Regions from separate parts of the Vibrio sp. KUL70 genome, predicted to be linked through region 2. Evidence: predicted binding sites of a transcription regulator. Region 2 holds the regulator's gene; each other region holds the start of a gene.
What was found. The regulator MetJ, encoded in region 2, represses methionine synthesis genes. The targets are predictions, from matches to a motif close to TTAGACNTNTANANGTCTAA.

Region 1: metH (methionine synthase) is a predicted target of MetJ. The motif match lies at 5,128-5,147, and genes of this name have one in related genera.
Region 3: metN (methionine ABC transporter ATP-binding protein MetN) is a predicted target of MetJ. The motif match lies at 3,642-3,661, and genes of this name have one in related genera.

Annotation. Positions count from the first base shown of each region.
Region 1 covers NZ_AP045834.1:297,791-305,409, reverse strand. The annotation lists gene lysC (lysine-sensitive aspartokinase 3) at 1-1,339, shown strand, start outside; gene metH (methionine synthase) at 1,402-5,079, opposite strand; gene AC6I7V_RS01430 (cation:proton antiporter) at 5,249-6,532, shown strand; gene AC6I7V_RS01425 (DUF6933 domain-containing protein) at 6,795-7,586, shown strand.
Region 2 covers NZ_AP045834.1:2,827,896-2,835,514, reverse strand. The annotation lists gene cytR (DNA-binding transcriptional regulator CytR) at 1-142, opposite strand, end outside; gene priA (primosomal protein N') at 377-2,578, opposite strand; gene rpmE (50S ribosomal protein L31) at 2,902-3,120, shown strand; gene AC6I7V_RS12740 (malic enzyme-like NAD(P)-binding protein) at 3,328-4,614, shown strand; gene metJ (met regulon transcriptional regulator MetJ) at 4,781-5,101, opposite strand; gene AC6I7V_RS12730 (O-succinylhomoserine (thiol)-lyase) at 5,311-6,495, shown strand; gene AC6I7V_RS12725 (bifunctional aspartate kinase/homoserine dehydrogenase II) at 6,495-7,619, shown strand, end outside.
Region 3 covers NZ_AP045834.1:2,368,753-2,376,371, reverse strand. The annotation lists gene AC6I7V_RS10470 (ISL3 family transposase) at 1-854, opposite strand, end outside; gene metQ (methionine ABC transporter substrate-binding lipoprotein MetQ) at 1,010-1,819, opposite strand; gene AC6I7V_RS10460 (methionine ABC transporter permease) at 1,845-2,522, opposite strand; gene metN (methionine ABC transporter ATP-binding protein MetN) at 2,512-3,546, opposite strand; gene gmhB (D-glycero-beta-D-manno-heptose 1,7-bisphosphate 7-phosphatase) at 3,763-4,314, shown strand; gene AC6I7V_RS10445 (MliC family protein) at 4,363-4,701, shown strand; gene treR (trehalose operon repressor TreR) at 4,773-5,717, shown strand; gene treB (PTS trehalose transporter subunit IIBC) at 5,911-7,335, shown strand; gene treC (alpha,alpha-phosphotrehalase) at 7,402-7,619, shown strand, end outside.

The DNA.
Region 1 (7,619 bases), 590 kb from region 2:
CGCCAAATTCGGTGGGACAAGCGTTGCTAACTTTGAAGCAATGAGTCGCTGTGCAGCCATTATTGAGAATAACCCAAATACCAAGCTTGTTGTCAGCAGTGCGTGTTCAGGCGTCACCAATCTTTTAGTTGAACTGGCAAACGGTGTACAAGACCAAGCCCGCCGCCAAGAGTTAATGAGTCAACTAACCGATATTCATCACGCGATTTTGGATCAACTCGCAGAGCCTATGAGTGTCGAGAAAGAGATCCATGCGATTTTGGACAACGTTGCCAGTGCTGCAGAAGCTGCATCTTTTCACTCCAGTGCCAAGTTAACTGACCATCTAGTGGCGTGTGGTGAGCTAATGTCGACCCACCTTTTTGCGCAAATTCTTCGAGAGCGTGGCGTATCCGCAGTCAGATTTGATATTAGAGAAGTGTTGCGTACCAATGACGCTTACGGCAAAGCAGAGCCTCAACTGGAGCAGATCTCTCAGCTTGCTCAAGAGAAACTGATTCCTCTATGCCGAGAGCATGTCGTGATCACTCAAGGTTTTATTGGTGCGGACGATGAAGGCAATACAACCACACTCGGTCGTGGCGGAAGCGACTATTCAGCAGCACTCATTGCAGAGTCAGTATTAGCTTCTGGTCTAGAGATTTGGACTGATGTCCCGGGGATCTACACCACAGATCCTCGTATCGCCCCTAAAGCTTCACCAATTCCAGAGATCAGCTTCAGTGAAGCCTCTGAGATGGCGAACTTTGGCGCTAAGATCTTGCACCCTTCTACATTGGTGCCAGCGCTACGTCATAAAATTCCTGTCTTTGTCGGGTCATCTAAAGAACCTGAAAAAGGCGGTACTTGGATTCGTCAACAAGTTGAGAGTTCGCCACTGTTCAGAGCTCTTGCCCTTCGTTGTAACCAAACTATGGTCACACTGCGCAGTGCGAACATGTTCCACGCATACGGCTTCCTAGCAAAAGTATTTGAAATCCTCGCTAAGCATAAGATCTCTGTCGATCTTATTACAACGTCAGAGATCAGTGTCTCTCTGACGCTCGATCAGACAGACACTTCTGGTGGTGCTCCGGAATTGCCTGAAGTTGTACGCAAAGAGCTTGAAGAGCTATGTACAGTAGAAGTTGAACACAACCTATGCCTTGTGGCACTTATCGGTAACAATATGAGTGAGAGCAAAGGCTATGCAAAACAGGTATTCAGCACTCTTGAAGACTTTAACTTGCGTATGATCTGCTACGGAGCAAGCCCACACAACCTTTGTTTCCTTGTGCATGAGTCAGTTTCTCGCTCGGCAATTCAGAAACTCCACCAAGAGTTGTTTGAGCAAGAGTAATACATTCAAACAGATACAAAAAAGGGTTGCGCAATGGCAACCCTTTCACTTTCTAGTCGATCTTAGTTAATGTTTGGACCTAACCACTTCTCAGCTTCCAGCGCATCCCAGCCCTTGCGATCAGCGTAGCTATCTACTTGATCTTGCTGAATCTGAGCAATGGCAAAGTAACGTGAATCAGGGTGAGAGAAATACCAACCCGATACTGATGCACCTGGCCACATCGCGTAACTGCTCGTCAAAGACATATCGATCGTCTCTTCCACTTTCAGTAGCTCCCACAATGAGCCTTTTTCTGTATGCTCAGGACATGCAGGATAACCCGGTGCTGGACGAATACCTTGGTACTTCTCACGAATCAACTCATCATTCGATAGGTTTTCATCGGCGGAGTAGCCCCAGATATCTTTACGTACTTGCTCATGTAAGTACTCGGCAAATGCTTCAGCAAGTCGGTCAGCGACCGCTTGAATCATGATGGCATTGTAGTCATCGCCCGCCGCTTTGTATTCATCAGCAAGCTCACGCTCTCCAATGCCACCTGTTACGGCAAAGGCACCGATCCAATCTTTCTTACCTGACTCTTTTGGTGCAATGTAATCAGACAGACAGTAGTTAAAACCTCTTGGCTTTTCTGTTTGCTGACGTAGGTTATGAAGAACCTTAGCCACCTCAGTGCGTGATTCATCAGTATAAACTTCAATATCATCACCAACGCTTGCCGCAGGGAACAGCGCACACATACCACGAGCTTTAAGTAAGCCCTCACGTTCAACTCGATCAAGCAGGTCATTGGCGTCTTTAAATAGACGCTTTGCCTCTTCGCCCACTTCCTCATGTTCAAGAATGGCAGGGTATTTGCCCACTAGTGACCAAGTCATGAAGAACGGAGTCCAATCAATGTAACGACGCAAGGTTGCTACATCAAAGTCATCATAAACATGCACACCCGGCTTAGCTGGAGCTGGCGGCGTATAGCTTTCCCAATCAATAGCCACTTTATTCGCTCGAGCTTGCTCTAACGTTACCGGCTTAGTGCGAGGCTTCTTGCGATTGTGCTGATCGCGGACACGCTCGTAGTCCAAATCTAGCTTCTCAACAAACGCCGGGCGAAGCTCATCAGATAATAGAGAAGTACATACCCCAACCGCTCGTGATGCGTTGTTTACATACACCACTGGGTTCTTGTAGTTCTGTTCGATCTTAACGGCAGTATGTGCTTTAGAAGTTGTCGCACCACCAATCAAAAGTGGCAAGTCGAAATCCAAACGCTCCATCTCTTTAGCGACATGTACCATCTCATCCAGTGATGGAGTAATTAGGCCAGATAAACCGATAATGTCGACATTCTCTTCTTTAGCGACTTTTAGAATCTGTTCACAAGGAACCATCACCCCAAGGTCAATAATCTCGTAGTTATTACACTGCAGTACCACGCCCACAATGTTCTTACCGATATCGTGAACATCGCCTTTTACGGTAGCGAGCAAGATCTTACCGTTTGAAGAACCTGCTTGTTTAGATGCGTTGATGTAAGGCTCTAAATGCGCAACCGCTTGTTTCATTACACGTGCAGACTTTACTACTTGAGGAAGGAACATCTTACCTTCACCAAACAGATCACCCACCACGTTCATACCATCCATTAGAGGGCCTTCAATGACCTCTAGTGGTTTACTGGCATTCAAACGAGCTTCTTCAGTATCTTCGACGATAAACTCAGTGATACCTTTAACCAGTGCATGCTCTAAACGCTTCTCAACCGACCAAGTACGCCACTCGAGTGCAGAAGCATCTTCCTCTTTACCGACACCTTTATTAGCGTATTCCGCAGCGATATCCAGTAATCTTTCAGTCGAGTCATCACGACGGTTAAGTACTACATCTTCTACCGCTTCACGCAGTTTATCCGGGACGTTATCGTAAATTTCAAGCTGACCTGCATTAACGATCCCCATGTCCATACCGTTTTTGAAACAGTGATATAGGAATACCGCGTGAATCGCTTCTCGTACGTAGTTGTTACCACGGAAAGAGAACGATACGTTAGATACACCACCCGAAATCATCGCATATGGAAGGTCGCGTTTGATGTCTGCTACCGCGTCAATGAAATCAACCGCGTAGTTGTTGTGCTCTTCAATACCGGTCGCAACAGCAAAGATGTTCGGGTCGAAGATAATATCTTCCGGCGGGAAACCAACTTCATCCACCAAGATATTGTATGCGTTAGTACAAATCTCTAGCTTACGCTGACGGGTTTCTGCTTGACCGACTTCGTCAAAAGCCATCACGATAACCGCAGCACCATAACGGCGAATCAGCTTAGCTTGCTCAACAAATTTCTCTTTACCTTCTTTCAAGGAGATCGAGTTAACGATGCCCTTACCTTGAATACATTTCAGGCCGGCTTCGATGACTTCCCATTTCGAGGAGTCGACCATAATAGGCACTTTAGAGATTTCAGGTTCAGACGCACATAGATTTAAGAAACGCACCATGCACGCCTCAGCGTCTAGCATGCCTTCGTCCATGTTGATATCGATGATTTGTGCGCCATTCTCAACTTGTTGACGAGCAACTTCCAGAGCCTCGTCATAAAGCTCTTCTTTAATTAGACGCTTAAATCGAGCAGAGCCAGTCACGTTGGTACGCTCACCAACATTGACGAACAAGGTATCTTTTTCGATAGTGAGGGGCTCTAACCCTGATAGGCGGCATGAAACAGCTAACTCAGGTAAAGCACGCGGCTTAACGTTGTCGACCACATTAGCCATATGGCGAATATGTTCTGGAGTGGTACCACAACAACCACCGATTAGATTTAGGAAGCCGCTCTCCGCCCACTCTTTTACATGAGAGGCCATATCTTCAGGAGAGAGATCGTATTCACCAAATGCGTTAGGAAGACCAGCATTAGGGTGAACTGAAACAAAGGTTTCTGAAATGCGAGAAAGCTCATCGACATAAGGACGTAGTTCATCAGGCCCAAGGGCACAGTTCAAGCCAAAGGACAGTGGGCGAACGTGACGCAATGAATTGTAGAAAGCTTCTGTTGTTTGACCGGAAAGCGTTCGACCTGATGCGTCTGTGATAGTACCTGAGATCATGACTGGAAGAGTAATCCCTAACTCCTCGAACACAGTATCAACGGCAAATGCACAAGCCTTAGCATTTAGAGTATCGAAAATGGTCTCAATCAGGATCAGATCAGAACCACCTTTAATCAGCGCTCGAGTTGATTCGGAGTAAGCCTCCACTAACTCATCAAAGCTAACATTTCGATAGCCAGGGTCATTTACATCAGGGGAAATCGAACAAGTACGGTTCGTTGGGCCAAGCACGCCAGCTACGTAACGAGGCTTGTCAGGTGTTTTTGCAGTCCACTCATCGGCAGCTTCACGCGCCAACTTAGCAGCAGCAAAGTTAATCTCTTCACTGAGGCTTTCCATATCATAGTCAGCCATCGCAATGGTAGTTGCGTTAAAGGTATTGGTTTCAAGGATGTCTGCGCCAGCTTCTAAGTAAGCCGAATGTATGTCCTTAATAAGCTGAGGTTGAGTAAGCACCAAAAGGTCGTTATTGCCTTTAAGATCACTATGCCAATTGGCAAAGCGCTCACCTCGATAGTCCTGCTCTTCCAGTTTATAATTCTGGATCATGGTGCCCATACCACCATCGATCAATAGAATTCGTTGCTCTAACTGAGCTTCGATCTGTTGCTTTACATTACTTCCCACAGTACAGCCTCATTCCTTTAATTATCACTCCATCCTATCACACATTAAAAAGGAGTCTAGACGTCTAAACGGAGAAATTGATAACTAATCTATGACAAAAAACCGTTTGCTATTTGAGCGATAGAGGACGAAAATTCATTTTCATATTTTGTTACATATCGGAAATCCAATGTCGGTCTACTACACACTTTGCTTTTTATCTGCAGCCGCTATGTTGATAGCGTTTGTAAACAGCAAGATAGGAAAGATGCAAACCACAATCGCTATTACTGCTGGTTCGATGATGCTTTCACTAATTATCCTGATTGCTGGTCAAAACGATTGGTTTCAGCTGTCTGAGATCGCTTCAGAGACAGTGGCGAGTATCAACTTCGAAGATTTTCTACTCAAAGGGATTTTAGGTTTCCTACTATTTGCAGGTGGGCTAGGGATTAAACTCCCTAACCTCAAAGATCAGAAATGGGAAATTACTGTGCTCGCGTTAGGGGCAACTCTATTTTCGACTTTTTTCATTGGGTTTGCGCTTTACGGATTTTGCCAAGTTATCGGCATTCAGTTTGATCTTATCTACTGCTTACTGTTTGGATCTCTTATCTCTCCGACTGACCCGATTGCAGTCTTAGCGATTGTTAAGAAACTCAATGCCCCAAAACGTATTTCAACCCAAATTGAAGGTGAGTCACTGTTCAATGATGGTTTCGGTCTGGTTATCTTTGTCACTCTGTTTACTATCGCATTTGGTAGCGAAGCTCCAACAGTGGGCAGCGTAACGATGCTATTTATTCAAGAAGCGATTGGTGGGATTGTTTATGGTTTCGTATTGGGGCTTATATTCCACTACTTAATCAGCAATACTGACGATCACTCTATGGAGTTGTTACTAACGATTGGTATCCCAACCGCCGGATACGCGTTTGCAGAAGTGCTTCATGTATCGGGCCCATTAGCTATGGTCGTATCAGGTATTATGATTGGCAACTGGACACGCTTTATCGGTTTCTCAAAAGAGAGTGAAGATCACTTAGACCACTTCTGGGAGCTCATCGATGAGTTTCTAAATGGCGTGCTATTCCTACTGATCGGTATGTCGATGCTGCTTTTTGAATTCCATAAAGAAGACTGGATCTTAATGGCTTTCTCTGTACCGTTAGTACTAGGAGCGCGTTACCTCAGTGTATTTTTGTCATACATTGGCTTTAAGCGCTTTAGAAGCTATAACCCGTGCTCAGTTAACATCCTCACGTGGGGTGGATTACGTGGTGGCTTAGCACTTGCAATGGCTCTATCTATCCCATCAGGTATCTGGGTCATCGAAGACAAACTGATTGATGTAAAAGAGATCATTCTAGTCATGACATACTCAGTTGTGGTGTTCTCAATCTTAATTCAAGGCTCAACGATTACACCAATGATTGAGAAAGCTAAGCTAGCAGAAAAAGAGTTAAACAAATAACACTCCTACCCTACATAGAGGCTGCCTCCTAAGTAGCCTCTATACCGTTCCTATCAAAATCTTCCCCTCCAGTCCAAACTAAGCCTTTGTAGATTGCGAGGTCGTTTATCGTTGGATGTAATTAACGATGTCAGCGACAAGCATGATACCAAATACTACTAACAGAATTCATGCTCCATAGTCGTTTACACATTGTCTGTAGTTGGCATTTATTCAAATGATCTTTAATCTGGTACAAATTAAGCAACTAAAATAGAGAATCATGTTAATTTTCAACTGTACTAAAGCAGCTAGTGATTTCTTCACCGTGACTCGAAAAGGAAGAGAGTTCTCACCAATAGCCTCTGCTCCATGCAAGTTAATAGCTGATGATACTGATTACTTGAAAGAAAATGATGGCAGTACTCCAAAAGAGCTCTGTGAGTGGTTGGTGCATGTAGTCCGAGTTCAACGTAAACCCATCATCTTCGCTATTGAGAAAGATACGCGGTATGTGATGACCTTCGTTGATCTTAAGAAGGGTGAGTACCAACGGTTTCTAACCGACTTCATTGAGCGCATAGCTAACTTGGTTCAGTACTTCGGTGAAGATCTGATGATCATGAATGACGATACCTTTGAGCCTATGCTGAATAACTTCTTGGCAGCAAACAGCGAATACCGTTTCTTTAGTCGCTCAGATAGAAGCATGCAATCACATATCAACGAAATAGCCTGGTTCTTTAAGGATACCGCTGATAATTCTGGTTGCTTACCTGATACCGAGCAAGTGATGTGCTTTGATGCTGACATGAACAGTATGCTGAGACAGTATAAAGGGCTTAAGGACATGATCTATCCTGCGAATCAGATGCTGTTCCATTGGTTAAGAAACTACTGTGATTACGATGAGAAACAGATTAAGGATGTCTCTGAGCGTATACGTGAACTTAAGCGGGCTATGTCCGGCTCGCCTATGTCCATAGAGATGAGTACAGATCACGAAGAGTGGGATCTACAGAAACAACCAGAATCTATACAAGATAACGTGATCGTGTTCCCTACCAAGCGATAGGTAGTATCCCCAGTCGATTTCTCCCTTCCCCCA
Region 2 (7,619 bases):
TGGGTGAGTATCCAGCTTCGAGTACCGCTGTTTCAACTCGCTTTCGAGTCGTCACCGATACTTTTTCAGGGTTCATCAGCGCTCGCGATACTGTCGCTGTTGATACACCTGCCAACTGGGCAACATCCTTCATTGTCGCCATAAAATAAACCCTCTCTAATTCCTTTATTGCCTCTGACTAAGGCGTGAATAATTATATAATTGATTGATATTATGAAAGTGTTGCTAACACTTTTTTTATTGCAATATTTTATGTGTTTAGCCAATACAAAGTTACGGCTAGATTAACAAAAATCACATGACTAGTGTGAATCTGATCACGATAAATATGAAATTTCCGTGAATAAACTTATCAGTAATTTTAAGCGAGTATGGTTTAACTGAGATCTTGTGGCTCGATGTCGAGCGACCAACGTACCTTTTTTGCGAGTGGCAACATATTTATCGCAGGTTTTGCACTCATGAGTAATTTCTGCATAAGTGAGCGAGTTTGGGTTTGCAAAATCAACTGCCAACGTGATTTTCCTGCACGTTTAGCCAGTGGCGCTGGAGTAGGACCAAGCACCATACAGAACTGATCAAACAGTGGGTGCGATTCTAAGGTGTGACGCACCTGCCTTAAGAACTCTTCAACAAGATGTGGGTCATTGGCTTCCGCACGAAATAGCGTCATAAAAGTATAGGGCGGCAGCATCGCCTGTTTACGCTCGGCGAGAGCAGTCTGAGCAAAGTGGTTGTAATCTTTATGTAGCAACGCCTGCAGCAACCCATGTTCTGGGTGGTGAGTCTGCAGAATCACTTCACCAGGCTTACTTGCTCGTCCAGCACGGCCTGCGACTTGAATGAACAGTTGAGCTAGGCGTTCTGAGGCCCGAAAGTCACTGCTATAAAGCGAACCATCGACGTCGAGCAGCGCGACTAGAGTGACATCGGGAAAGTGGTGCCCCTTGGCAAGCATCTGAGTGCCGATCAGAATCTGGTACTCTCCGCGGCGAATCGACTCTAAGGCACTCTCTAGGCTGCCCTTGCGACGGGTGCTATCACGGTCAATACGTATGGTTTTGTATTCAGGGAACAGTTGACCAAGTTGTGTTTCGAGCTGCTCGGTGCCGACACCTACGGTAACCAGATTGGCTGAGCCACACCCTTGGCAATGATGAATAATATGTTGCTGAGAGCCACAGTGGTGACAGCGCATCTCATTACTGTATTGATGATAGGTGTAGTAGGCGTCACAGCGTTTACACTCTGCCGTCCAGCCACAGTCATGACACATCAATGCTGGAGAGAAGCCGCGACGATTTAAGAACAGCATCACCTGGTTGCCGGATTTGAGATGTCTTTGCATCTCAGCAATCAAAGGCGCTGAAAGGCCACTCTCAAGATACTCCCCCTTAACATCGAGCACCTTGTTGGTGGTCGGAACGGCTGCACCTGCACGTGAGCTCAGCGTTAGATGGCCATACTTACCAATTTGTGCATTGTGTAGAGTTTCAAATGCAGGCGTTGCAGAGCCAAGCACAATGGGAATCTGTGCTTTGTGAGCGCGCATGATAGCAACATCACGCGCATGGTAACGCAGGCTGTCTTGTTGCTTATATGACGCGTCATGCTCTTCGTCGACAATAATGATGCCGAGGTCAGCAAACGGCGTAAATAGAGCCGAACGAGTGCCAATCACAATGCCCGCAATCTTATCTCGAGCAGATAGCCATGCGTTTAGGCGTTCAGAGTCATTTAACCCCGAGTGCACCACTTCAATAGGTACGTTAAAGCGTTTTTTAAAGCGGTTGATGGTTTGCGGGGTCAGGCCGATTTCTGGAACCAGAACCAGGGCTTGTTTGCCTTGTTCTAGCACCGGTTTAATCATATTTAAGTAAACTTCGGTTTTGCCCGAACCAGTAACACCTTCTAATAGGAAACAACCGAACTCGGTTTGGCTATTCACCGTCGCAATCGCGATCGCCTGCTCTTCATTAAGCTTTGGTTTGTCTTGGTCGTTTTCAAGATCGCTTGGCCATGCATAACGGGTCGGCTTTTTCTCGCGAGACTCTATCCAGCCTTTCTCTTCCAGGGTTTTGAGTACCGAGCTTGAGATCTCTTGGTCAATAAACTCTTGATGTGGAACAGGGCCATTTTCAAGCAAGTGCATGACTTTGGCTTGTTTGACTGCGCGTCCAAAGCCTTGCATCAACTGATCTTTACCTTGTGGTGTGATTTGCCACTCGACCAGTGTCGCGAAGTCTGCGGGTTTACCTTTACGCAATGCGCTTGGCAGGGCGTTAGCAAAGGTTTCACCTAATGGATACTGATAGAACTGGCTGCACCATACTAACAAGGAATAGACCGAGTCAGGCCATACAGGTTGATTGTCGAGTAGAGCCTTAATCGACTTAAGTTTGTCAAATTCAAACTCAGACTCATTGACCAGAGCCGTGACAATACCAGTCAGAGTTTGACGACCAAACGGGACCGAGACGCGTCCACCAATAATAGGAAACAAATGACCTGGGATTTTGTAGTCAAACTGTTTATCTAAAGGGACTGGCAGAGCCACTCGGGCAATTGTTGGACGCATAAATTCGCTTGTTAATTCTGGAGAGTGCAGGGCAACCAGTCTAAAGGATAAGGGCACTAAATTCGAGAAGCAGTTTGTTTGCTAAAGTCGGTGATGGCGCTACGCAAAGCATAAAAAGGCAATAGTAAGAAGAAATCCTGCAATAGTGGCGAAAAAATCATCCAAACTGGTTGATCCTACCTAACAGATTCATTACTATACTGCGCCTTAAAGGTATGGCTTCATCACGTTTTCGTGAGGTGCGGTGTCTTTATTTCTTTTTAAACTACGTGTGGTGTGCGGCTTAGAATCGTATAGCGACACGGCCTACTTGAGGTTATCCCATGAAAGCTGGAATCCACCCAGAATACAAAGCTGTAGCAGCTACTTGCTCTTGCGGCAACACATTTGAATTCAACTCTACTCTAGGTAAAGAGTCTATCCACCTAGACGTATGTGACAAATGTCACCCATTCTACACTGGTAAGCAACGTATCGTTGATACAGGCGGCCGTGTAGATCGCTTCAACAAGCGTTTCGGTGCTCTATCTAGCAAGAAGTAATTCTCGCTTGGTAGACATGAAAAAGGACACTTCGGTGTCCTTTTTTGTTATCTGGCATTTAGTAATTTCAACTGGGCACTGGTCTTATTAGTAGTGAATTCTCGTTTTTTAGTGAGACAGGGGGCTTTACCACCTAGGAACTTTGAAGTACATCCATTAATATAAAACGGATTCCCCCAATAATAATACTCTAGGAAACCTACACCCATGTCTGATGACACTCTCCAACCTCAATCTGAAGAACTATCACCTCAAGAACAATTCCGTCAGCAAGCTCTTGATTATCATGAGTTCCCAATTCCTGGTAAAATTGCCGTTGAACTGACAAAATCTGCAAATTCTGCAGAAGATCTGGCCCTTGCTTACAGCCCAGGTGTGGCTGAGCCAGTTCGTGAAATCGCACAGAACGTGGATAACGTTTACAAGTACACAGGTAAAGGCAACATGGTTGCAGTTATCTCTAACGGTACGGCGATTCTTGGCCTAGGTAACCTAGGTCCTATTGCTTCTAAACCAGTAATGGAAGGTAAAGCGCTCCTGTTTAAGCGTTTTGCAGGTTTAGATTCTATCGATATTGAAGTAAAACACCGCACAATCGATGAGTTCGTAGATACAGTAGCGAATATTGCCGATACATTCGGTGGCATCAACCTAGAAGACATCAAAGCACCAGACTGTTTTGAAATTGAACGCCGTCTAATCGAGCGTTGTGATGTTCCTGTATTCCACGATGACCAGCACGGTACTGCGATCGTAACAGCTGCGGGTATGTTGAATGCGATTGAGCTTCAAGGTAAGAAGCTGGAAGAGTGTAAGATTGTTTGTTTGGGTGCAGGTGCAGCGGCAGTTGCATGTATGGAACTGCTGATCAAGTGTGGCGCGCAGCGTGAGAAGATCTACATGCTAGACCGCAAAGGTGTGATTCACACTCGTCGTGACGATCTGAACGAATACAAGCAACTGTTCGCGAACAACACTGACAAGCGTACTCTAGAAGATGTGATTGAAGGTGCAGACCTATTCCTAGGTGTATCAGGTCCTAACCTTCTACCAGCAGAATCATTGAAGCTAATGGCTGACAAGCCGATCGTATTCGCGTGTTCTAACCCAGATCCAGAAATCAAGCCTGAGCTTGCTCACGAAGTTCGTAGCGACCTTATCATGGGTACTGGCCGTAGTGATTACCCGAACCAAGTCAACAACGTTCTGTGTTTCCCATTCATCTTCCGTGGTGCTCTTGATGTTCGTGCAAGCGAAATCAACGATGCAATGAAGCTAGCGGCAGTGGAAGCGATTCGTGAGCTCGCGAAAGAAGAAGTACCTGCAGATGTACTAAAAGCAGCAGGTGCTGAAGCGCTTGAGTTTGGTAAAGGCTACATTATTCCTAAGCCAATGGACCCACGTCTATTGCCTCGCGTGGCAAAAGCTGTGGCTCAGGCGGCGGTTGATTCAGGTGTGGCTCGTATCGAGATGCCAGCAAACTATATGGCATAGAGACTGGATGGCGTAATCGTCGTTTAGTAGAGCGAAGAGAATAATAAAAAACCGACTCATCTGGAGTCGGTTTTTTTATGCCTGAAATTCACGTTAGATGAATAATACCAATCGGTATGGCTTAGCTGAAGCGAATCAAATGTTGAAGGTAGTGACTGAGTTATGATTATTCTTCGTCAAACGCTTCGAACTCGATACCCATCTCTGTCATCAGCTTTTTCACTTCGGCTGGGATATCGTCTGGGCGGTCTTTACGTAGGTCTTCATCTGTTGGTAGAGGCTGACCAGTATATGCATGCAGAAAGGCTTCACACAGTAGCTCACTGTTTGTTGCATGGCGCAGGTTGTTAATCTGGCGGCGGGTACGCTCGTCAGTTAGAACTTTCAGTACCTTTAGAGGGATAGAAACTGTAATTTTCTTTACTTGTTCGCTTTTCTTTCCATGCTCAGCATATGGGCTTATGTATTCACCATTCCAGTCGGCCATTGCGTACCTTCATCACTTTAGTTGTTAGATTAATTTAATAGGGGGGATTTTAGCGGGATTTACCGCCATAAGCAAAGACATATAGACGTCTAGAAGTGTTGACGTCTCATTCTTATGAAAGTAAAGTGAATAACATATATCTAACACAGCCGCCAAACCCCGACAAGCTGCTGTGATTCTCAGACGCCAAAACCTGTAAGGAAACACCTATGAGCAGCCGGAAACCAGCAACCATCGCCGTACGTACTGGTATCGAGTCAGACACTCAACATCATGCCGTTGTTCCACCTATTTATCTGTCGACTAACTACGGTTTTCCCGCTTTTGGTGAAGTGCCTAAGTATGATTACACTCGCTCAGGCAATCCAAACCGTGGCTTATTGGAGACTGCCCTGTTTGAATTGGAGTCGGGTAAGGGGGCAGTTGTGACCAACTGTGGTACTTCTGCATTGAACCTTTGGGTTTCCGCTTTCCTTGGTAGTGATGATCTGATCGTGGCACCACACGACTGCTACGGTGGTACTTACCGACTTTTCAATACTCGCTCACAAAAGGGTGACTTTAAGGTGCTGTTTGTCGATCAATCGGATCAATCCGCATTCGACGCAGCGATCGCACTCAAGCCTAAATTGATCTTGTTGGAAACGCCATCAAACCCACTGGTGCGTGTCGTCGACATTGCAGAAACCTGCCGTAAGGCGAAAGAGGTGGGAGCTCAGGTGGCGGTGGATAATACCTTCTTGACTCCTGTGTTCCAAAAGCCTCTAGAGCTGGGTGCTGACTTCGTTATCCACTCAACGACTAAATACATCAATGGACACTCAGATGTGATCGGCGGCGTAGTGATTACTAAGACCGAAGAGCATGCTGAAGAGCTGGCTTGGTGGGGGAACTGCATTGGTGCTACGGGGACACCATTTGACAGCTACATGACGCTACGTGGTATTCGCACACTAGGTGCGCGTATGCGTGTGCATGAAGAGAGCTCTCGTGAGATTCTAACGGCGCTACAGAAACAACCTTTGGTTGATACCATTTATCACCCCAGCCTGCCTGAGCATCCAGGTCATGAGATTGCTAAGAAGCAGCAGTCCGGTTTTGGGTCTATGCTGAGCTTTGAATTTGCTGGTTCTTTCGAGGCACTTAAGCTCTTTGTTGGTGAGCTAGAGCTGTTTTCATTGGCAGAGTCTTTGGGTGGTGTTGAGAGCTTGATCTGTCACCCCGCTTCAATGACACACCGCGCAATGGGCGAAGAAGCTTTAGCGGAAGCGGGTGTTTCTCATCAGCTTCTGAGACTCTCAGTCGGCCTTGAAGATGCAGAAGACTTGATTGCGGATCTTGAACAAGCCTTTGCTAAAGCGCAGCAGTTCATCGATAACGGGGAGAACAAGTAATGGCTAACTTTCGCCAATTGCATAAATTTGGTGGTAGCAGCTTGGCAAACCCTGAGTGCTATCAGCGTGTAGTCAGTATTCTCAAAGAGTACTCTAGCGAAACAGACTTGGTAGTGGTGTCTGCGGCAGGCAAAACCACGAACCGATTGATCGAATTTTTAGAGGCGCTGGATAAAGATGGACGTTTGGCTCATGAGTGTCTGCAATCTCTGCGTCAGTTCCAACTCGAGTTGGTTTCAGAACTATTAGAGGGCGAAGTAGCAGAGCAGTTAACCACAACTCTACAACGAGAGTTTACGGCTTTAGGTGAATTAACCGCGCCATTAAATGAGGCACAAAAAGCGGCTGTGCTAGGTCATGGTGAAGTGTGGTCGTCTCGCTTACTAGCGGCGCTTTTATGTCAGAGTGATCTCCAAGCTGTAGCGCAAGATGCACGAGATTTTCTGCGTGCCGAAGCGGGTGCTCAGCCAGAGGTGGATCGCGCTCGTTCATACGCATTGATTAAAGAGTCTCTTGCGCAACACGCTCATTGCCGTGTCGTGATTACCGGCTTTATGGCGCAAAACAGCGCGGGTGAAACGGTGCTTTTAGGTCGTAATGGTTCGGATTACTCAGCGACGGTGATTGGTGCACTAGCGGAAGTCGATCGCGTGACGATTTGGAGTGATGTGGCCGGTGTGTATAGTGCTGACCCGAGATTGGTCTCTGATGCTTGTTTGCTGCCCTTGCTACGTCTTGATGAAGCAAGCGAGCTAGCACGTTTGGCAGCGCCAGTGCTACACAGCCGAACCCTGCAGCCTGTTGCTCAGAGCGCAATGGATCTTAGCCTACGTTGTAGCTACCAGCCGGAATCGGGTTCAACACAGATTGAGCGCGTCTTAGCATCGGGTCGCGGCGCTAAGATCATCACCTCTCTGGACGATGTACTACTGATTCAGCTTACCTTTGGTCACGGCCATGACTTTGAGCGCCTTGAGAGTGAGGTGCTTGAGGGACTTAAGCGTGCTCAGCTTGAGCCACTAGCTTACGAGCTGCAAGCGGATAAACATTGTCTGCGTCTTGCTTATACTGAAGAGATCGCGGGTGGAGCGCTTGAATATCTTCAAGACCACGCGATTGAAGCG
Region 3 (7,619 bases), 460 kb from region 2:
TCAGTAAGATAGCTTTCTTGGCGTGTATTTAAGTTGCCTCTATTTTTCAGCAGTACCCAGCGTGAACGCTTCACCCATTGCCTCGCTTTTTTGTCTTGCTTAAGTTTGTTAGCTTGGTCGACTCTAACTCTATCCATCACCTCGCGACCGAACTTAGCGATAACATGGAATAAGTCGTAAACGATTTTTGCGTTCGGACAGTGCGCTTGAACTTCAAGATCGAAAGCCGTATTCATGTCCATCGCGACGGCTTCGATATTTATCCCATGCTCGCCTAATTGCTCGAAGAACGGTCGTATGTCTTTGCGGCTACGACCTAATCCTATCCAAATGACTTGGTGAGTCTTAGCATCAGCGATGACCGTGGCATATCGATGTCCTTTAAAGATGGCGAACTCGTCCATGACGAGTTGCCTTAGGTCTTCCCATTTTATTGACGGTACAACTTGTCTAAGCCGGTGTTTATCTATCTCTTTAATTGTGTGCCAATGAACGCTCGTTAACTGGGAGATATGCTTAATAGGGAGAAGAGGTAATAGTTGTTCTATATAGCTTTTTAGGCGCTTCGTTATGCGAGCATAAGGCTCTAACCAAGATAGAGACTCTGTTTTTATGCCGCAGTCGCGACACTTAATCCTTCGAGTTTGAACGGAAAGTTCAACTGGAACACCGAGTAACATGGCATCCTTTACATGACGCCATTGATACTCATGGATAGCTTCGGCTTCAAGACCACAGAGGCATTTAGCTTCAGAGTTAGGTTTAAGAGTAAGGGTAATAAGTGTTGCTGTCTGGTGAGACTTTACTATTTGAAAGCCTTCCCAGAATGAAGATAGGAAAGTATGATTCGGCATGGAAACGGTAGTTTGTGTATGATTTTTGTTTGGCGACTAAACCATATCACTTACTACCGTTTTTGTTTTAAGTTCCCGCTAATCCGCGATGAACCATAAAAAAAGGGCTGACATCATGTCAGCCCTTCTTAATTGAGGTGCGCTCAAAGCGTGGATTACCAGCCTTTTACTACGCCGCCTTGGAAGATGTCAGATGCTGCGTTGTACACTTCTTCAGTTTGGTACGCTTTTACGAAGTTTTGAACGTTCTCTGCGTTTAGGTTCTCTTCACGTGACACAATTAGGTTTACGTATGGAGACTCTTTACCTTCAACGAACACACCATCTTTTTGTGGAGTTAGGTTGATAGAGCTTGCGTAAGTGGTGTTGATGATAGATAGCGCTACGTCATCCAGTGAACGTGGAAGTTGTGCTGCGTCTAGTTCAACAATAGTTAGGTTCTTTGGGTTACCTACGATGTCACGCACGGTTGCAAGAAGGCCAACACCGTCGCGAAGTTCTAGTAGACCTTGTTGCTCAAGAAGCAGTAGAGAACGACCTAGGTTTGTTGGATCGTTTGGTACCGCGATACGTGCACCGTCTTGAATCTCGTCAACAGAAGTCACTTGTTTAGAGTAACCTGCAATTGGGTAAACAAATGTGTTGCCCGCGATAGTAAGCTTGTAGCCACGATCAGCAACTTGCTGGTCTAGGTATGGCTTGTGCTGGAACGCGTTGATGTCGATTGAACCGTCATCTAATGCTGCGTTTGGTGTCACGTAGTCAGTAAAGGTGACAAGTTCAACGTCTAGACCGAACTTCTCTTTTGCAACTTTAGCCGCAACTTCTGCTACTTGAGCTTCTGCGCCTGCCATAACACCGACTTTAACTTTTGATGTGTCGATCTCTTTTTCGCCACAACCAGATAGCACGAGTGCTGATGCCGCGGCTGCGATAGCAAGTAAGCTTTTTAGACTGAATTTCATAATAATCTCCTTTTAATACATCTTTTTATCTGTGATCAACACGGCGAACAATCGAGTCACCAATGGATTGAATGATTTGAACTAGAACGATCAGCATCACCACAGTGACAGCCATAATCGTTACATCATAGCGGTGGAAGCCATAGCGAATCGCTACGTCACCGAGACCACCACCGCCCACGGTACCAGCCATTGCAGAGTAGCTCACTAGAGTGACTAGTGTGATGGTTACTGAATTGATAATAGTGGGTAACGCTTCAGGTAGCAGAACTTTTGTGATGATCTGCGTTGGTGTTGCGCCCATAGATTGTGCTGCTTCAACAAGCCCTGTTGGTACTTCTAATAGTGCTCCCTCAATAAGGCGAGCCACGAATGGGATTGCGCCAATAGTCAGAGGAACAATCGCTGCTGTTGTACCAATAAACGTACCGATCAGTAGTTTAGTCAGTGGGATGATAGCAACCATCAATACTAGGAAAGGTACAGAACGCCCGACGTTCACTATTGCGCCAAGAATTTTGTTTAGCTTGGTGTTTTCTAACAAACCCCCTTTTTTAGTGGTGTGCAGAATAACGCCAAGTGGAATACCTATAGCGAAACCGACGATGCCAGCTACTGCGACCATGTAGAGCGTTTCCCAAGTCGCGCCAAGTAGTAGGTTTCCGTTAAGACTTAACCAATCTGTGATTTCATTAAAGGACATAGCCAAGTACCTCTACTTTTACATTGTGTTCACGTAGGAATTCGATTGCTGCGTTGTCGTCTGCTTCTGTACCGAAAAGTTCAGCGACCATCATGCCGAACTTCACGCCACCGGCGTAATCGAGGTCGGAGCTTAAAATGCTAACGTCGATGTTGAACTTGCGTGCGATTTGAGTCATTAGCGGAGCATCAACGGTGGCGCCAGTAAACTCAAGACGGACCAGAGGGTAGCTACCTTCAACGCGCGTTGTTTGCAGCCTTACTTCGTAGTCTTCTGGAATAGAAAGATCGAGCGTTGAGCGAATGAATTGATGCGCCAGTTCTGTTTTAGGGTGAGCAAAAATGTCGCCAACAGTGCCTTTTTCTACCAGCTCACCACCTCCGATGATTGCCACTTCATGACAAATGCTTTTCACGACATCCATCTCGTGAGTAATCAATAGCATAGTGATATTTAGCTTGCGGTTGATCTCTTTAAGTAGCTCAAGGATAGATTGAGTCGTTGCCGGATCTAGTGCGCTGGTCGCTTCATCACACAGCAGAACTTTAGGATCAGACGCCAGTGCACGAGCAATCGCGACACGCTGTTTTTGACCACCACTTAGGTTTGATGGGTAGCTGTCGCGCTTATCTGCGAGGCCAACAAGCTCAAGCAGTTGGCTCACTTTCTCTTCGATGATTGCCTTGTCTGTGCCAGCAAGTTCTAGCGGCAGTGCCACATTATTGAATACGGTACGAGAAGAGAGCAGGTTAAAGTGTTGGAAAATCATACCGATGTTACGTCGTGCTTCACTCAACTCTGACTTGCTTAGCTTTGTGAGGTTGACGCCATCAACAATCACTTCACCTGAGGTAGGTGCCTCTAGCATGTTCACGCAGCGGATCAGCGTACTTTTACCTGCACCTGATGAGCCGATAACGCCAAAGATCTGACCTTGAGGGATGTGAAGATTGATGTCTATTAAGGCGTTGATCTCTTTCGCGCCTTGATAGAAAACCTTGTTGACTTGATTCACTTTAATCATAAATAAACCTGTAACGGTGAACAGAATAATATGTTGATAGTTTGTTCGATTTACAGACGATGCTATGGCGTTACGTGATCTAAGTCAATAGATATTTTTACGTCTAGACGTCTAAACGTAAAAATATCTATATCAAGCACTACAAATAGCAGGTGATGAAGCTACTAAAGCGTGCAATAATTAGTGATTAATAGAGAGTTGATTGAGAACCAAATTTTGTCAAAACCGGCTGTATTTTTAGATCGTGATGGCGTAATTAACGTTGACCACGGCTACGTGCATGATGAGCATGATTTCGAGTATATCGACGGCGTCTTTGAAGCAGCAAAAGCCTTCAAAGACATGGGATACCTTTTAGTATTGGTCACCAACCAGTCAGGTATCGCTCGTGGTATGTTTAGCGAAGACCGCTTTCTATCTTTAACTCAATGGATGGACTGGAATTTCGTCGACAATGGCGTAGAGTTAGATGGCATTTACTACTGCCCACATCATGCAGAGCACGGTATTGGCGAATATAAGCAAGATTGCGATTGTCGCAAGCCCAAGCCTGGAATGTTCATTTCGGCGCGTGACTTCTTGAAGATTGATATGGCGAAGTCAGTCATGATCGGCGACAAAGCGGAAGACATGATGGCAGCAGAAGCTGCAGGTGTTGGCACTAAGGTGCTCGTCAGAACGGGTAAACCGGTTACAGAAAAAGGTGAAGCCTTAGCGAGCGTAGTCCTCGATAGCATTGCAGACGTGCCTGCTTACCTGAAGCGTTAATTCAACAACAACAGCAGTTGGGTTGTTTTTTAATCGAAAGGGATGTTTATGAAGAGACAGTATACAGTTTGCCTATTTACATTGGCAGCACTGATGGGGTGTTCTCAATCTGAGGTGGTAGAGAAAGATATCTCCAGTGGTGAATACATGACTTACCAGTGCGAATCTGACCAAACATTTGATGTTGCTTACGGTGACGGGCAAGCGGTTCTTCGACTGCCTGATAACCAATATCGCCTTAAACACGTGGTGTCTGCTTCTGGTGCTAAGTATATTAGTGATGCCGAAACCACGGAACAGATGGACGCAATCACCCTGTTTACCAAAGGAGAACATGCTCGATTGGAACTTGGAAGAGTGACTTACCGCAACTGCCGTATCCAATAATCAATCAATAACGACAAGTCACGGAAAATCCGTTACTTGTCGTTTTTCTCTGAATAACTTTATAAGACTCGATGCAAAAAAAACTCACTATTCTTGATATCGCAAAGCTCTCAGGTGTTGGAAAATCAACGGTTTCCCGTGTTCTCACTAATGATCCTAAAGTGAAGCCAGAAACACGTGAAAGAGTAGAAAGAGTGATTCAGGAGTCGGGTTACACTCCCTCTAAATCAGCGCAATCGATGCGTGGCGGCAGCCAAAAAGTGGTTGGTGTGATCATCTCTCGTCTGGATTCTCCGTCTGAGAACAAGGCCGTAAGTACGATGCTCGAAGAGCTGTATCGCGCTGGTTATGATGTGGTGATCATGGAGAGTCTGTTCGATCGTGAGAAAGCCAATGAGCATCTTCAAGTCCTTAAGCAGCGTAATGTTGATGGCATTATTGTATTTGGCTTTACCGATTGTGACATCGAAGCCATCGAATCGTGGGAACACCGCGCAGTTGTGATTGCATTAGATACTGAGAACGTCACCTCGATTAACTACGATAACCAACAGGTGATTGGCAGTGCCCTCGCTTACTTGCAAGAGCAGGGCTTATCCGATATCGGCTTTATCGGTGTTGATCCTAGTGACAAATCGACGGGTGAATTACGTCTTAACGCCTACCTGAACTGGTGTAGTGACAACAACATTAAGCCAAACTACCAGACTGGTGCTCTGCATCATGAGAGTGCCTACCAACTGGTTGACCTAGTGCTTAGATCGACGACTCAAGCGATCGCTTGTGCGAGTGATACATTAGCACTGGGCGTGATAAAACGTCTGCAAGAGTTGCAACGTGAAGATGTGATGGTAACTGGGGTCGGTGGCAGTGATCTGCTTTCATTTTTATTCCCACGTGTATTTAGTATTGATCCTGGTTATCAATCTGCGGGTACTTTGGCTGCTAAGTTACTAATATCTCAATTACTTGGTCAAACTCCTATCTCTCATCATACCCAAAAGCCCATCGTTTAAGTCCTCATTTCTAGGGTGAGCTCGGTCTATTTACTAAACTGAAGAGTGTGATCTCATTCAATTAATGGGACTGTTCCCATTTTAATTCTATTATCATGCAGGCACTATAATTACCAAGTTGTGGGAATGTTCCCACTGATAATGAATTCAACTGAATTTGAGTGTAGAACGAAGAGAACCAGGGTGGGGTAGTATGGGTAAGATGGCGAAGCAAGACATTACGCGTCTTATTGAGTTAGTGGGTGGAAGTGACAATATCGCGAGTGTTAGTCACTGCTTAACTCGTTTACGTTTCGTATTGAATGACACAGACAAAGCGGACAAAACTGAGTTAGAGAAACTGAGCTTAGTAAAGGGGTGTTTTACCAACGCGGGTCAATTTCAAGTCGTGGTTGGTACTGAGGTCGATGAGGTCTACAAGTTACTGATTGAACAGACTGGCAAACAAGAGTCGTCGAAAGATGGGGCCAAGTTGGCTGCTCGTCAAAACATGAATGTGTTAGAGCGCGGTATTTCACACCTTGCCGAAATTTTTGTACCGCTGCTGCCTGCCATTATTACTGGTGGTCTTATTCTTGGCTTTCGTAATGTCATCGGCGACATTCGTATGTTCGATGGTAAGACTCTGGTTGAGCTCAGCCAGTTTTGGGCTACGGTCCACTCTTTCCTATGGTTGATTGGTGAAGCGATCTTTTTCTTCCTCCCGGTTGGGGTGTGTTGGTCTACAGTGAAGAAACTGGGCGGAACACCGATCTTGGGTATCACGCTTGGTGTCACCTTGGTTTCACCACAACTGATGAACGCCTACATGATAGGTAAAGCCGTGCCTGAGGTATGGGACTTCGGCCTGTTTGTCATTGAAAAAGTGGGCTACCAAGCGCAAGTGATTCCAGCCATGTTAGCCGGTGTTGCTCTGGCCTTCATAGAAACCAACCTCAAGCGTATTGTTCCGGCTTACCTATATCTCGTGGTTGTGCCATTCGTCTCTATCATTTTGTCTGTGATTTTGGCGCATGCTTTCATCGGTCCATTTGGTCGAGTACTTGGCGATGGTGTTGCCTTTGCTGCGAAAGCGGCTATGACAGGTGACTTCGCGATTCTAGGTTCCACAATCTTTGGCTTCCTATACGCGCCACTTGTGATTACCGGTATTCACCACACAACCAACGCCGTTGATTTGCAATTAATGCAAGAGCTTGGCGGCACTCCCATCTGGCCGCTCATTGCTCTCTCAAATGTGGCTCAAGCATCTGCCGTTGTCGGCATCATTATTTTGAGCAAGCGCGAAGGTGAACGTGACATTTCTGTGCCTGCAGCGATCTCAGCTTACTTGGGTGTAACAGAGCCTGCGATGTATGGCATTAACTTGAAATACAAGTTCCCAATGCTGAGCGCAATGTTAGGCAGTGCTGCTGCGGCTGCAATTTGTGGTGGTGCCGGGGTGATGGCGAATGGTATCGGTGTTGGTGGCTTGCCAGGCATTCTATCGATTCAGCCGCAATACTGGACGGTTTATCTGTTGGCATTGGCGGTGGCGATTGCAGTTCCAATCATCTTAACACTGTTCTTCTACAAGCGAGCACAGGCTAAGGGTGAGTTAACAGCGGCAAGCGCTTAATTTTATAAGGAGCAATAGTGTTTTGAGTCACTGTTGCTCCATTTTTATTTTTGTAAGTGAGTAGAGATGACCAATCAGAATCGTGATGCGATGTGGTGGAAGACCGCAACCATCTATCAAATTTATCCGAAGAGTTTTTGTGATAGTGGCGCCCAAGGAACTGGTGACATTCAAGGAGTGATATCCAAACTAGATTACTTAAAAACACTGGGTGTAGACGCCATTTGGTTAACACCAGTGTATCAATCACCGATGGTGGATAATGGCTACGATATTTCTGATTA